DNA from 2 places in the Streptosporangium sp. NPDC087985 genome. Region 2 is predicted to be linked to the other one. Evidence: predicted binding sites of a transcription regulator. Region 2 holds the regulator's gene; the other holds the start of a gene.
What was found. Region 2 encodes LexA, which represses DNA repair genes until DNA is damaged. Its sites were predicted from a motif close to TCGAACANNTGTTCGA; they were not measured.
Positions count from the first base shown of each region.

Region 1: ruvC (crossover junction endodeoxyribonuclease RuvC) is a predicted target of LexA. The motif match lies at 2,277-2,292, and genes of this name have one in related genera.

Region 1 is NZ_JBIUTQ010000002.1:724,244-732,152, forward strand. It holds gene pdxS (pyridoxal 5'-phosphate synthase lyase subunit PdxS) at 1-527, shown strand, start outside; gene pdxT (pyridoxal 5'-phosphate synthase glutaminase subunit PdxT) at 751-1,341, shown strand; gene ACIN94_RS08690 (YebC/PmpR family DNA-binding transcriptional regulator) at 1,345-2,097, shown strand; gene ruvC (crossover junction endodeoxyribonuclease RuvC) at 2,334-2,912, shown strand; gene ruvA (Holliday junction branch migration protein RuvA) at 2,909-3,529, shown strand; gene ruvB (Holliday junction branch migration DNA helicase RuvB) at 3,653-4,711, shown strand; gene yajC (preprotein translocase subunit YajC) at 4,938-5,315, shown strand; gene secD (protein translocase subunit SecD) at 5,403-7,169, shown strand; gene secF (protein translocase subunit SecF) at 7,169-7,909, shown strand, end outside.
Region 2 is NZ_JBIUTQ010000015.1:73,542-81,450, forward strand. It holds gene ACIN94_RS24045 (TetR/AcrR family transcriptional regulator) at 1-241, shown strand, start outside; gene ACIN94_RS24050 (DUF3147 family protein) at 273-623, shown strand; gene ACIN94_RS24055 (DUF3147 family protein) at 620-1,081, shown strand; gene ACIN94_RS24060 (vitamin B12-dependent ribonucleotide reductase) at 1,176-3,995, opposite strand; gene nrdR (transcriptional regulator NrdR) at 4,080-4,541, opposite strand; gene lexA (transcriptional repressor LexA) at 5,245-5,955, shown strand; gene ACIN94_RS24075 (NAD(P)-dependent oxidoreductase) at 6,134-6,997, opposite strand; gene leuS (leucine--tRNA ligase) at 7,180-7,909, opposite strand, start outside.

The sequences.
Region 1 (7,909 bases), on a different contig from region 2:
GGTTCACGGTGCCCTTCGTCTGTGGTGCGACCAACCTTGGTGAGGCGCTGCGCCGGATCACCGAGGGCGCGGCGATGATCCGCTCCAAGGGTGAGGCCGGCACCGGTGACGTCTCCAACGCCACCACCCACATGCGCAAGATCCGGGGCGAGCTCAAGCGTCTGTCCTCGCTGCCCGAGGACGAGCTGTTCGTCGCGGCCAAGGAGCTGCAGGCGCCGTACGAGCTGGTCGCCGAGGTCGCCAAGACAGGAAAGCTGCCCGTCGTGCTCTTCACCGCCGGTGGCATCGCCACCCCGGCTGACGCCGCGATGATGATGCAGCTCGGTGCCGAGGGCGTGTTCGTCGGCTCGGGCATCTTCAAGTCCGGCAACCCGGCCCAGCGTGCCGCTGCGATCGTCAAGGCCACCACTTTCTACGACGACCCTGACGTCATCGCCAAGGTCTCCCGTGGTCTGGGTGAGGCCATGGTCGGCATCAACGTGGACGACATCCCGGTCCCGCACCGCCTGGCCGAGCGCGGCTGGTAGAAATTTGTGTAAAAGGCGGCATTCGTGAAGGGTGCCGCCTTTTCCGTTCCGTCGCGGGCCCGTCCCGTGGGGTGACGACATGCGGCGCCCAGCGGGGCCGGTGGGACGGGCTCGCCACCTTCCCCTCGCACGGCGTCCCTGCCGCCGCCCGGCCCGGTTTTGGGCGACGCGCGCCGTGGCCATACGCTGAGAAGGCATTTCAGGCACCTTGAAAGGACCACTGGTGAGCATCGCCCCGACGATCGGTGTGTTCGCCCTGCAGGGAGACGTGCGTGAGCATCTGCACGCGCTGGAGGCGGCGGGAGCCAAGGCGGTAACCGTGCGGCGGCCCGGCGAACTGGAGGCGGTCGACGGCCTGGTCATCCCCGGCGGGGAGTCCACCACGATGTGGAAGCTCGCCGACACCTTCGACCTGCTTGAGCCGCTCCGGCTGAGGATCAAGAACGGTATGCCCGCCTACGGTTCGTGCGCCGGAATGATCATGCTGGCCGACCGGATCGTAGCCGGTGCCGACGGTCAGCAGACGATCGGAGGCATCGACATGGTGGTCCGCCGCAACGCCTTCGGCCGCCAGATCGACTCTTTTGAGGCCGACATCGACTTCGCCGGCCGCGGTGCGCTGCGCGCGGTGTTCATCCGTGCCCCGTGGGTGGAATCCGTCGGCTCCGACGTAGAAGTGCTGGCTCGGGCCGAAGCTGGGGATAGGATCGTCGCGGTCCGTCAGGGACCGCTGCTCGCCACGTCCTTCCATCCGGAACTTACCGGGGATGCCGGCGTGCATTCATATTTTGTTGAGATGGTGAGGGAGCTCTAGCCGATGTCCGGCCACTCCAAATGGGCGACGACGAAGCACAAGAAGGCCGCGCTCGACTCCAAACGCGGCAAGCTGTTCGCCAAGCTCATCAAGAACATCGAGGTCGCGGCCCGGACCGGCGGCCCTGACGCGGACGGTAACCCGACGCTGTACGACGCCATCACCAAGGCGCGCAAGAACTCGGTCCCGATCGACAACATCGAGCGCGCCCGCAAGCGTGGCGGCGGCCTGGAGGCCGGCGGCGCCGACTGGCAGACCATCATGTACGAGGGCTATGCCCCCGGCGGCGTCGCGGTGCTCATCGAGTGCCTGACCGACAACCGCAACCGCGCGGCCTCCGAGGTCCGTGTCGCCCTGACCCGCAACGGTGGCTCGCTGGCCGACCCCGGCTCGGTGTCCTACATGTTCAACCGCAAGGGCGTCGTTCTCGTCCCCCGGGGCGAGCTGTCGGAGGACGACGTGCTGACCGCGGTCCTCGACGCGGGTGCCGAGGAGGTCAACGACCTGGGTGAGCAGTTCGAGGTCGTCTCCGAGGCCACCGACCTCGTCCCGGTCCGCAAGGCCCTGCAGGACGCCGGGATCGACTACGACTCGGCGGAGTCCAGCTTCCTGCCGACAATGAACGTCCCCCTCGACGAGGATGGCGCGCGCAAGGTCTTCAGGTTGATCGACGCCTTGGAGGACAGCGACGACGTCCAGAACGTCTGGGCCAACTTCGACGTCTCCGACGAGGTTCTGGAGAGGCTCGACGCGTAGGTCCCTCGAAGCGCCCGACCCGCCGCCGGGGGGCGGAGGTTCCGTCGCCTGAGGGGCTTCGAGCCGACCGTTGAGGCCCCTGACGCCGCCTTCCAGGCCAGGCCGTACCTACCTGGCTGCTTCTGACCGACGGTGCGGGCAGCCGTGCGCGGCGTGCTCCCAAGCGGTAGAGTCGGGCACCGAACAGGTGTTCGGCGAGTGGAGGCGTGCCGGTGCGATTGCCCGAGCTACGGGTGATGGGGGTCGATCCGGGGCTGACCCGATGTGGGCTCGGGGCGGTCGAAGGGCGGCCTGGAGCGCCGCTGAAGCTCGTCAAGGTCGGCGTCGTCCGGACCCCGGCCGATGACGAGATCGGGGCCAGGCTGGTGGCGATCGAGACGGGTATCGAACAGTGGCTCGACGAGGTCGAGCCCGACGCGGTCGCTGTGGAGCGGGTCTTCGCCCAGCACAACCTCAGGACCGTGATGGGCACCGCGCAGGCGTCCGCTGTGGCGATTCTGTGTGCGTCCCGGCGGGGACTGCCGGTGGCGCTGCACACGCCGTCCGAAGTCAAGGCGGCGATCACCGGCAGTGGCACGGCCGACAAGCAGCAGGTGGGAACCATGGTGACCCGGCTGCTGCGGCTGGACGCGATGCCCAAGCCCGCCGACGCCGCCGACGCGCTGGCGCTGGCGATCTGCCACGTGTGGCGGGGCGGGGCGCAGAACCGGCTGGCCGAGGCACTGGCCAGAACCAAGACCGGGCCGGGGACGACCGCCGCCGCCTACTTCCGGGGTCGGGGCCGGGCCGGATACTCGAGAGGAACCACACAGTGATCGCCTCGGTGCGGGGACGGGTGGCCGCGATCGCGCCTGACGGCGCGGTGGTCGAGGTCGGCGGGGTGGGCGTGCTGGTCCACTGCACGCCGGGCACGCTGGCGACGCTCAGAGTCGGCGAGGAGGCCCGGCTGGCCACCTCGCTCGTGGTCCGGGAAGAGTCGCTGACACTGTTCGGCTTCGGGAACGACGACGAGCGTGGCATCTTCGAGATGCTGCAGACGGCCAACGGGGTCGGTCCCAAAGTCGCTCTGGCGATGCTGGCCGTCCACACTCCCAACGCGCTCCGGATGGCCGTGGCGAGCGCCGACGTGAAGGCGTTGACCAGGGTTCCCGGGGTCGGCCCCAAGGGTGCCCAGCGGATCATCGTCGACCTCAAGGACAAGCTCGGCACGCCTGATCAGGCCGTCAACGCCGCCCTCAACGGCGGAGCGCCCGCGCCCGCCTGGCGCGACCAGGTCCATTCCGGCCTGGTGGGTCTCGGCTACTCGTCGAAGGACGCCGACGAGGCCGTCGCCGCCGTCACCTCCCAGGCCGACGCCGAGGTGGCACAGGGCCGTTCTCCACAGGTGGCGACGTTGCTCAAGGCCGCGCTCCGCGCGCTGAGCGTCAGGTGAGGGGCACTCCACGATGCGGGTCCCGGACGGGCACGGCGAGACAGGATCCGCCCGCGCGGGCGCGGAGAGCCGAGACGGGCATGGCGACATGGGAGCCGCCCGCATGAGTGAAGGTGGACCGGCGTGAGTTTCGATCGGGATCTGGTGGCGCCGGACGCCGAGGGCGACGAGCGGCTGATCGAGGCGGCGTTGCGCCCCAAGCGGCTGGAGGAGTTCATCGGCCAGGCCCGAGTGCGCGAGCAGCTGTCCCTGGTGCTGCAGAGCGCGTTGCGGCGTAACAGGCCACCGGACCACGTGCTGATGAGCGGCGGTCCCGGCCTCGGTAAGACGACCCTTTCCATGATCATCGCGACAGAGCTGGCCGTGCCGCTCCGGATCACCTCCGGACCCGCGCTGGAGCGGGCGGGCGACCTCGCGGCGATCCTGTCGACCCTCTCGGAGGGAGAGGTCCTCTTCATCGACGAGATCCACCGGATGGCCCGCCCCGCGGAGGAGATGCTCTATCTCGCGATGGAGGACTTCCGCGTCGACATCGTGGTGGGCAAGGGGCCGGGGGCGACCGCGATCCCGCTGGAGGTCGCGCCGTTCACCCTGGTCGGGGCCACCACCCGGGCCGGGCTGCTGCCCGCGCCGCTGCGCGATCGGTTCGGCTTCGTCGCCCACATGGAGTTCTACGAGGTGGCCGAGTTGGAACAGGTGCTGGACCGCTCCGCACGGCTCCTCGGCCTGGAACTTCCCCGCGACGCGGCGTACGAGATCGCGGGCCGGTCACGGGGCACGCCCCGCATCGCCAACCGGTTGCTGCGCCGGGTCCGCGACTTCGCCGAGGTGCGGGCCGACGGGGTGGTCACCAGGGACGTCGCCTCGGCGGCGCTGAACCTCTACGAGGTCGACGCCGAAGGGCTGGACCGGCTGGACCGGGCGGTGCTCGGGGCGCTGCTGCGCAAGTTCGGGGGCGGCCCGGTGGGGCTGTCCACGCTGGCGGTGGCGGTGGGGGAGGAGCCGGAGACGGTCGAGGTGGTCGCGGAGCCGTTCCTGGTCCGCCAGGGCCTGCTGGCGCGCACTCCCCGGGGCCGGGTCGCGACCGCCGCCGCCTGGGTCCATCTGGGTCTGACGCCGCCTCCGGACGCGTTCGGCGCCTCGATGATCGTCGACCTTGGGGATGATTCGGGTCATGCCTGACGTTGGGCATGGTGGAGAAACCGTACGAAGTTGATCACAGATCGATGACAACGGTATCGAAATGGGAACTTCCCCGCGCGCCAGTTCGTGACCTCGTTGCCGCACTCCTAACAGCTCGCCTAAACTCCGTGGCTTGGCTGGCTGTGTAGGCTGACGTGCTGAGCGGCGTGCCGTATATGACGTCCGGCGACAGGCCGGTCATTCTTAAAGCGTAAGGAGCGGCCCCATGGGCGGCAACTACTCGAGCCTTATCATGATCGCTCTGATGGTCGTGGTGTTCTACTTCCTGCTCATCCGGCCGCAGCGTAAGCGGCAGCAGGAGCAGGTTCAGATGCAGAACTCTCTGATTCCGGGGAGCCGCATCATGACCACGACCGGTCTCTTCGCGACCGTGGTGGCGATCGATGCCGATGATGTGATCCTGGAGATCGCCCCCGGTGTCGAGACCCGCTGGGTCAAGGCCGCGATTGGCCGTGTGCTGACCCCGGTCGACGACGTCGAGGGTGACGATGCCAAGAGCATCGATGTCGCCGACGTCGTCGACGACAATGTGATGGAGACCGTGAAGCCGCAGGCCGAAGGTCAGGACTCGCAGAAGAAGTGATAAGCAGGCTCACCCACCATCCCCTATAGCCGAAAGAACTGACGACCAGTGGCCCGACCGACCAGCGGCCAGAGCAGACCGGGGCGCGTGCTCCTGGTGCTTCTGGCGATCATTCTCGCCATGGGCGGGGTGATGTTCCTGAATAAAGCATTCGCCCCGGAATATGGCCTCGACCTCGCCGGCGGCACGACAGTGACGTTGCAGCCCGTCACGCCGAACGGCAGCGCTCCCACCGATGAGAGCCTCAACCTGGCAGTGGGCATCATCCGAAACCGGGTGAACGGCAGCGGAATCTCCGACGCCGAGGTTGCCAAGTCCGGTGACAACATCGTCATCTCCGTCCCCGGAGCCGGCCAGGAGGAAGTCGTCAAGCTGGTTGGCACCACCGCGGAGCTGCGGTTCCGCCAGGTGATGGCAGTCGCGGCCGGGTCGCCTCCGCCTCCCGGTGAGATGCCCACCGAGGCGCCGACGCCGTCGGTCTCTCCGACCGCGGGCAAGTCGTCGCGGGCGGTCACGCCGAGCCCGAGCGCCACGCCCGCCGGACGTGCCCTCTCCTCTGCGCTCACCAACCCGAGCCCGGGTGCCACACCCGACCCCTCGGCCAGGTCGGGGAGGAATAACAGAGAAAAGAGCAGCGGAAACAGAGGCGGTGGAGACAAAGGCAGCGGGGACAAGGACAGCGCGGACGCGGACGGTGCGGGCAAGAACGCCGCCCCCTCCGCCACGCCGAGTCCGACGGCCCCGACCGACGACTCGATGGCGGGGGTGGACACCACCGGCATCGACCCGGCGGTGCTCAAGCAGTTCCAGACGCTTGACTGCGCCAAGGACAGAGGCCAGGGCGCCCAGGACGATCCCGGCAAGCAGTTCGTCGGCTGCAGCCAGGACGGCAGCGCCAAATACGTGCTCGACAAGGCGGCCGTGACCGGCTCCTCGATCGACACCGCGACCTCCGGCGTGGACCGGACCACCGGAGAGTGGCTCGTCCAGCTCTCCTTCAAGGGGCCGGGCCCGGACCAGTGGTCGAAGGTCACCACCACCGCCTTCAACTCGCAGGCACCGCGTAACCAGGTCGCCATGGTCCTGGACGGCGTGGTGATCTCCGCGCCGGTCATCCAGGAACCGATCACCGGCGGCCGGGCACAGATCTCCGGCAACTTCACTCAGGTGACGGCCGACGAACTGGCCGGTCAGCTCAAGTTCGGCGCGCTGCCGCTGAAGTTCAAGAAGAGCTCCATCGAGGAGGTCTCCTCCATCCTGGGTGCCGACCAGCTCCGCGGCGGTCTGATCGCCGGCGCGATCGGCCTGGGCCTGGTGCTCATCTACTCGATGCTCTACTACCGGGGCCTGGGCATCGTCTCGGTGCTGAGCCTCATGGTCGCCTCGATCCTGACCTACGAGGCCGTGGCGCTCCTCGGCATGTTCGCGGGATTCCGCCTGTCGCTGCCGCACATCATCGGTCTGATCGTCTCGATCGGTATCACCGCGGACTCGTTCATCGTCTACTTCGAACGCATCCGTGACGAGATGAAGGAGGGCCGCCGCTCGCTGCGGACGGCCGTCGAGGTCGCCTGGGTCCGTGCCCGGCGGACGATCCTGATCGCGGACGCCGTCATGTTCATCGCCGCCGTGGTGCTCTACTTCCTGGCGGTCGGCGGTGTGGCCGGATTCGCGTTCGCGATGGGCCTGACCACTCTCATCGACATCGTCGTGGTGTTCATGTTCACCAAGCCGTTCGTGACCCTGCTCGCCAAGAGGAAGTTCTTCGCCAAGGGTCACAAGCTTTCCGGTCTCGACGCCGAGCGTATGAGCCAGAGCCCCGGGGGCTCCACGACCGTCCCGCAGGAGGCCTGATGTCCGGCATCGCGCGTCGGTTGTACCGAGGCGAGGTCAATGTCGACTTCGTCGGGCGCCAGAAGCTCTGGTACGGCCTCTCCGTCGTCCTTCTGGCGATCTCCATCGCCGGTATGGTCATCCACGGCCTGAACCTGGGCGTGGAGTTCAAGGGCGGCTCGGTTTTCTCCTTCAAGGCCCCGGTGGCCACCGACATCCAGCAGGTGCGCACCACCTTCGGTGACGCCGGTGCGCACCAGATCATCGCGCAGACGACGAGAAGCGGCTGGCGGGTCACCACCGAGAGCCTCCCGGCCGAGGAGGTGACCACGGTCCAGAAGGCGGTCGCCCAGAAGTTCGGCGTGCCGCAGAACCAGGTCACCCTCCAGGTCATCGGCGCCTCGTGGGGTGGTCAGGTAGCCAACAAGGCCATCATCGGCCTGATCGTCTTCATGCTGGCGATCGTCCTGTACCTGACGCTGGCCTTCGAGTGGAAGATGGCGCTGTCCGCCATCGTGGCGCTGCTCCACGACCTGGTGATCACCGCCGGTGTCTATGCGTGGTCCGGCTTCGAGGTCACCCCGGCGACCCTGCTGGGCTTCCTGACGATTCTCGGATACTCGCTGTACGACGCGGTCGTCGTGTTCGACATGATCAAGGAGGTCACCGCCAAGCTCGGCACGACCTCCAAGATGACCTACACCCAGGCCGCCAACAACGCGCTGAACCACACGCTGATCCGGTCGCTGAACACCACCCTG
Region 2 (7,909 bases):
CGAGCGGGTCTTCGATCGCGCCGTCCAGGCCGGCGTCCTCCGCCCCGGCCTGGACGTCGCCGACATTGCGATGATCTTCGAGCAGCTCGCCGCCGTCCACCTCGGCGACGGGGAACGCACCGCCCAGGTCAGGCACCGCTACCTCGTCCTGATGCTCGATGCCCTGCACCTCACCTCCGCTCCTTCCCTGCCGGGCCCCCCGCCGAGCGCCGAGGAGATCGCCCTGCGCTGGATCGTCTAGGGGGGCTGGATCATCTGGAGGGAAGAACATCATGGGTATCAAGGTCGTCGTTGAGGTGCTGTTCAAGGCGGTCATGGGTGGGCTGTTCGTGTTGATGTTCGCCGCCCTGGCGGAGATGGTCGCACCGAAAAAGCTGGCGGGGGTGTTCTCCGCGGCGCCCTCGGTGGCCTTGGGCAGCCTGCTGGTGACGGTGATGTTCACCGGGATGGCCGACGTGCGCATCGCGGCCACGGGCATGCAGATCGGCGCGGCCGCGTTCATCCTCTACTGCCTGGTGGCGGTACCGCTGCTGAAGATATGGGGCGCCTGGCCGGGAGCCCTGGCCGCGCTGGGCATCTGGCTGGTGGCCGTCACCGCCGGTTACCTGCTGGTGCGGTCATGACCGGTGAGCATGGCCACGGCGACCAGGCGGGTGACCGCCGCCGGGACAGCGATCGGGTACGGATAAGCCCCGGCGAGCTGGCGAAGACCCGGCCATGGGACTGGCTGGTCCGGTTCGGGTTCGGCGCCGGAGTCTCCGCCCTCGCCGGCGTGGTCTCCGTGGTGGCCGGTCCGCGAGCCGGCGGCGTGTTTCTGGCGTTTCCGGCGATCCTGCTGGCCTCGTTGACCCTGGTCGCCAAGGAGGACGGGATACGCCAGGCCCGTAACGAGGCTCGCGGGGCCACCTTCGGCGCCATAGGACTACTCGGCTTCGCCATCGTTACCGCCGCCCTGGCGGGCCGGTGGCCGCTGTGGGCGGTGCTGTCCACCGCCGCCGGAGTCTGGACCCTGCTGACGCTGGGGTGCTATCTGCTGGCCAGACACTACGGCGCCGGCGGTGACGAACCCGCCGCCGGCTGATCCGGCACGGCGGCCCACCATACGTCGGCGGGGAGCCGACCTGTCGCCGGCTCCCCGCACTGACCTGCTGTTCCGCGTCGGACGACGCCGGGAATCAGCTACATCCGCTGGTGGAGCCGCAGCCCTCGCAGACGTAGCAGCTACCGGCCGGGCGCATCTTGGTGCCGCAGGTCATGCAGAGCGGCGCGTCGGCGGTGCGGCCCTGGTGGGACTCCAGAGAGCCGACCCGCTCCGGCGCGGCCACGGTCTCCGCGCGGGGCTGGGGCTGCTCGATCGGCGCCGAGGTGGCCAGTTCGGCGATGACCTCGTCGGTGGGGATCGGAGCCGGGTCCTCGCCGCGCTGCTGGGCGGCGCGCTCGGAGGCGGAGAAGATGCCGAGGGCGGCCCGCTCGTCATAGGGCAGGTGGTCCAGGGCCAGGCGGCGGAAGATGTAGTCCATCACCGAAGCCGCCATGCGGATGTCCGGATCGTCGGTCATACCGGCCGGGTCGAAGCGCATGTTGACGAACTTGCCGACGTAGGTCTCCAGCGGCACACCGTACTGCAGGCCGATGGAGATGGCCACCGAGAAGGCGTCCATGACGCCCGCGAGGGTCGAGCCCTGCTTGGACATCTTCAGGAAGACTTCGCCGAGACCGTCGTCGGGGTAGGACGAGGCGGTCATGTAGCCCTTGGCTCCGCCCACGGTGAAGCGGGTGGTGGTGCTGGGGCGCTGGTTCGGCATCCGGCGGCGAGTCGGGCGACTGATCTCCACGACCTGTACCTCCCGCTCCGCGGGCGCGGCCTTCTCTTCGGTCTTCTTGCCGGCGACCGAGAGCGGCTGGCCGACCTTGCAGTTGTCACGGTAGACGGCCAGGGCCTTCAGGCCGAGCTTCCAGCCCTCCATGTAGACCTGCTCGATGTCCTCGACCGTCGCCGACTCGGGCAGGTTGACCGTCTTGGAAATGGCACCGGACAGGAACGGCTGGGCGGCGGCCATCATACGGACGTGGCCCATCGGGGCGATCGCCCGCTCGCCCATCGCGCAGTCGAACACCTCGTAGTGTTCGGGCTTGAGGCCGGGAGCATTCACGACGTGGCTGCTGGCGGCGATGTATTCGACGATCGCCTCAACCTGCTCCTCCGGGTAGCCCAGCTGCCGCAACGCGCGCGGGATCGTCTGGTTGACGATCTGCATGGAGCCGCCGCCGACGAGCTTCTTGAACTTGACCAGGGCGAGGTCGGGCTCGATGCCGGTGGTGTCGCAGTCCATCATCAGGCCGATGGTGCCGGTGGGCGCCAGCAGTGAGGCCTGTGCGTTTCTGTATCCGTTCTTGTCTCCGACGCGGAGGCACTCCTGCCACTGCTTGGAGGCCTCTGCGTGGATGGCCCCGTCCATGGACTCCAGGGTGCGCAGGTCGTCGTTCGCCTTGGCGTGCTTGCGCATGACGCGCTTGTGGGCGTCGGCGTTGCGGGCGTAGCCGTCGTACGGCCCGACGACCCCGGCCAGTTCGGCGCTGCGGCGGTAGGAGGCACCGGTCATCAGCGAGGTGATGGCACCGGCGATGGCCCGGCCGCCCTCGGAGTCGTAGGCATGGCCGGTGGCCATGAGCAGCGCGCCGAGGTTGGCGTAGCCGATGCCGAGCTGGCGGTAGGCGCGCGTGGTCTGGTCGATCTTCTCCGTCGGGAAGTCGGCGAAGGTGATGGAGACATCCATCGCGGTGATGATCAGCTCAGTGATCATCACGAAGTTCGCGATGTCGAAGGAGTTGTCGTCCTTCAGGAACTTCATCAGGTTGATGCTGGCCAGGTTGCAGGAGGAGTTGTCCAGGTGGAGATACTCCGAGCACGGGTTGCTGGCGGTGATGCGGCCCGTCTCCGGGCTGGTGTGCCAGTCGTTGATCGTGTCGTCGTACTGGACACCGGGGTCGGCGCACTCCCAGGCGGCCGTCGCCATCTTACGGAACAGGCCCCTGGCGTCGACCTTCTCGATGACCTCGCCGGTGAGCCGGGCACGCAGGCCGAACTCCTCGCCCTTCTCCACCGCGCGCATGAACTCGTCGGAGACGCGTACGGAGTTGTTGGCGTTCTGGTACTGGACGGAGACGATGTCCTTGCCGCCCAGGTCCATGTCGAACCCGGCGTCGCGCAGCGCGCGGACCTTGTCCTCCTCACGCGCCTTGGTCTCGATGAACTCCTCGATGTCGGGGTGGTCCACGTCCAGGACGACCATCTTGGCCGCGCGGCGGGTGGCGCCGCCGGACTTGATGGTGCCCGCGGAGGCGTCCGCGCCACGCATGAAGGAGACCGGGCCGCTGGCCGTGCCGCCGCTGGAGAGCAGTTCCTTCGACGAGCGGATCCGGGAGAGGTTGACGCCGGACCCCGAGCCGCCCTTGAAGATCACACCCTCTTCCTTGTACCAGTCGAGGATGGATTCCATCTGGTCGTCGACGGCCAGGATGAAACAGGCGCTGACCTGCTGCGGCGAAGCGGTTCCCACGTTGAACCAGACCGGCGAGTTGAAGCTGAAGATCTGGTTGACCAGGGCGTGTTTGAGCTCGTGGTCGAAGATCTCGGCGTCCTCGTCGCCGGCGAAGTAGCCCTGCTCGACCGCGGTCCTGGTGTAGACGCCCACCACCCGGTCGACGAGCTGCTTCAGGCTCCACTCGCGCTGCGGGGTGCCGACCGCGCCACGGAAGTATTTGGTGGTCACGATGTTGGCGGCGTTGACCGACCAGGAGACGGGAAACTCCACGTCCCGCTGCTCGAAGTTGATCGAGCCGTCCCGCCAGTTGGTCATCACGACGTCGCGGCGCTCCCAGCGCACCTCGTCATAGGGATGCACTCCGGGGGTAGTGAAGATCCGCTTCATCTTCAAACCCCTGCGCAACCGCTTGCCCCCACGCGCGGCTGCGCCACCGACCGTCTCCGTCATGACTTCCCCCTTCCGGGGCTCCGCTGAGCCCTCGAGTCGGACCACATCAACGCGCCGCCCTGTCCCCCGGCGCCCGGGGTATGTTCAGTCCTGCTTGACGGAACGATCCGTCCGCAGCTGCTTGATCTCGGTTTCGAAATCCGCCAGAGTCTCGAAGCCTCGGTAGACCGAGGCGAACCGCAGATAGGCCACCTCGTCCAGTTCGCGGAGCGGCCCCAGGATCGCCAGCCCGACCTCATGGGCCGCGATCTCCGCCGACCCGGTCGCCCGGATGCCTTCCTCCACTCGCTGGCCCAGCTGGGCCAGCGAGTCTTCACTGACCGGGCGTCCCTGGCATGCCCGCCGGACGCCCGCGATCACCTTTTCCCTGAAGAAAGGCTCGGTCACCCCGCTGCGCTTGCTGACCATGAGCAGCACGGTCTCCTGCGTGGTGAACCTGCGCCCGCACTCCGGGCACGTGCGCCTGCGGCGGATGGCCCCGCCATCCTCGGTGGACCGGCTGTCGATGACCCGGGTGTCAGGGTGCCGACAGAACGGACAGTGCACGCGTGTCGCCTCCTTGACCCGGCAAGCGGCCCACTCTTTCGCCCACTCCCACAGCGTCCATGACGAGATGCTCGCGCGCGCCTCTCGATAGTCGAGAAGCGGTAATGGAAACACAATTTATGGTGAAGTGCGCCGGTGATGCCACTAGATGTTGTGGTCCAACGGTAGGAGGGTCGGCCCATGAACGCAAGTTGGGAAGGCCCCGTCAGGCGAAGTCGCTGATCAGCCCATCACATTCATCCGAGCCGGGCGTGTCACCCCTCCGGAGACCTATCCAGGAGGCGGACCCGCCGGGAGAAAGAGCCGGGTCCCCGGCCGGATCACAGAGCCGGACAGACCGCAGAGATTCATGATCCGGCTGCCCGTCGGGGGCGAGCCCCCCGTCCGGCGAGCCGGCCCGGCGGACCAGGATATCGGAGGTTCCCCGCCGGTTCCTGCCGGTCGGACGGGCGCCCACCCGACCCCTCCCGCCGCCTCGCCCCGTTTTCACGGCACCCCTCATGTCTTCGACCTGCCCGAACACGTATCGAAGAAAGATCGGCGAATCGAACACGGTGTCGATCGAACTCCCGTACGATGTCGTACACCGCGTCACTGACTGATTTCGAGAACGACTCGAACAATTGTTTGAATATGATCTTCAACAGGGGTACGGTCGCCGTGTGCGACGCGAGAAATACAGACCGGGAGGCGAGGAGATCGTATGAGCGAACACGACAAGAACGGTTCGGCCGTCAGTGACCTGGCGGTGCGCAGGCGCGACTCCCTTGGCCTCACCCCCAGGCAGCGGAAGATCCTTGAGGTGATCCGTGACTCGGTGCAGCAGCGCGGCTACCCGCCCTCCATGCGGGAGATCGGCGAGGCGGTGCAGCTCACCAGCACCTCAAGCGTGTCGCACCAGTTGACGGCGTTGCAGCGCAAGGGATACCTGCGCCGCGATCCACACCGCCCTCGCGCACTCGAGGTGCGTCTTCCCGGAGAGCCGGCGCTGTGGATGGATCCTTCCACGGGCGAGGACGAGACCCCGGTCAGCCGCCCGACCGCGGCCTATGTGCCGCTCGTCGGCCGGATCGCCGCCGGCGGCCCGATCCTCGCCGAGGAGAGCGTCGAGGACGTCTTCGCCCTACCCAGGCAACTTGTCGGCGAGGGCACGCTCTTCCTGCTCCAGGTGACCGGCGACTCGATGATCGAGGCCGCCATCGCCAACGGCGACTGGGTGGTGGTCCGCCAGCAGCCCGTCGCGGACAACGGTGACGTGGTCGCCGCGATGATCGACGGCGAGGCCACGGTCAAGACCTTCAAGCGCAAGGACGGCCACGTCTGGCTCGTCCCGCACAACCCGAACTACGACCCGATCCCCGGCGACGAGGCCACCGTCCTGGGCAAGGTCGTGGCGGTCCTGCGCAAGCTCTGAGACGGCACAGCGGAGGAGAGCGTCCCTGCGGACCCGGGGGCCTCTCCTTTTCTGCGCGACTTCTGTGGGGTGCCGCCACAGCCATTGGCCGCCTCGATACCGTACGGCTGAGCCTCCGCCCTCGGCTGGGCCCGATCTGCGGTCCGCCCTCGGCCGACCGCTTCCACGGTGGCGACCTTCAACCGCGCTGCCCGCGGAGCAGTTCCACAACCGCGGTTACGTCAGAGTCGTTCCAGCCGTGCTCGGCGGCTTCCTCGTAACGCTGCTCGATCAGCCGGGCGATCGGCAGCTCAAGCCCCTTCGACTCCGCGACCTCGGCAGTGAGCCGCACGTCCTTGGCACCGAGCCGCGTCGCGAACCATCCGCGATGGTCACCATGGAGAATGTCGTCGAGCCGGTTGTGCAGACCAGGCGCGACGGTCGGCCACTGAAAGAGCAGATCCCTCAGCACCGCCTCGTCGAGCCCTGCCGCCTGGCCCGTGGCCACTACCTCGGCGACGACGGCGACACCCGCCATCAGCAGGTAGTTGTTCAGGAGCTTGAAGGTCAGGGCGTTCCCGGGATCGTCCCCGCAGTAGCGGTGGACGGTGAAAAGATCCGACCAGACAGGCTCCAGCCGGTCCACGAGGCCGCGTTCACCGCCCAGCAGGCCTGTGGCCTGTCCGCTGAGGACGGCCTGCGGCCCCCCGAGAACGGGTGCGGCCACGGACCGGCCCCCCGGCACCAGCCCCACCAGCGCGCGGGACGTGTCCGGAGAGACGGTGCTCATGTCTGCCACGACCGGACCACCGGGATCGGAGCCGAGATCACTCAGTCGGGCCGCGACGTCACGGACCGCTTGATCATCGGCGAGCGACATCAGCACCGCGTCGGCATCCCGTGCGGCCTCGGCCGGTGAGGGCGCCTCGACGGCGCCCGCGTCGATCACCTCGGATGCCTTACCGGGCGTCCGGTTCCAGACCCTGACCACATGACCGCGTTCGAGCAGTCGCAGGGCCATCGCCCGGCCCATGCTGCCCATCCCGAGCACTGACACCCGCATGCCTCATCCCCCTGTCAGCCGTTGTCTTCCTTCTCCGGCCACCGGCCACGCGGAGAAGGTCCGAAAAGGGACAGAGCTTTTAAGCGGTGTGGGAAGCGCGGATCAACGGCCTGAGGGATCCGAGCCGACACGTCGCGGTGACCCGGGCTCGGGGCGCCCGCCGCACGGGCGCCCCGAAGTCACTACGGGACGATGTTGACCAGCTTGGGCGCGCGGACGACGACCTTGCGAGGAGTGCCGGACAGGAGTGCCTGGACCTTGTCCGAGGCCAGCGCCAGAGCCTCCAGGTCGGTTTCAGAGATCTCCGGAGAGACCTCCAGCCGGTCGCGGACCTTGCCCGCGACCTGGACGACGCAGGTGACGGAGTCCTGGACCAGCAGGGCCGGCTCGGCCACCGGCCATCCGGCCGTGGCGACCGAGGCGGGGTGGCCCAGCCGCTCCCAGCCCTCCTCCGCAGCGTACGGCGCGACCAGGGACAGCATGACGGCCAGGGTCTCGGCGGCCTCACGGACGGCCGGGTCGGCGGCGCCGGGACCGGAGTCGATGGCCTTGCGGGCCGCGCTGGTCAGCTCCATCATGCGGGCCACCGCCACGTTGAACCGGTGGGAGTCGACCAGCTTGGTGACCTCATCGATGGTCCGGTGGACGGCCTTGCGCAGCTCCAGGTCACCGGTGGCGGCGTCCGCGCCGGGTGCCGAGGCCGCACCGGCCTCGGCCATGACACGGAACGCGCGGGCCAGGAACTTCTGCGAGGCTGCCGGGGAGACGTCGGCCCAGTCGATGTCGTCCTCCGGCGGACCGGCGAACACCATGGTCAGCCGGACGGCGTCCACGCCGTAGGCGTCGATCTGCTCACCCAGGTCCACGCCGTTGCCCAGGGACTTGGACATCGCCTTGCCCTGGTTGACCACC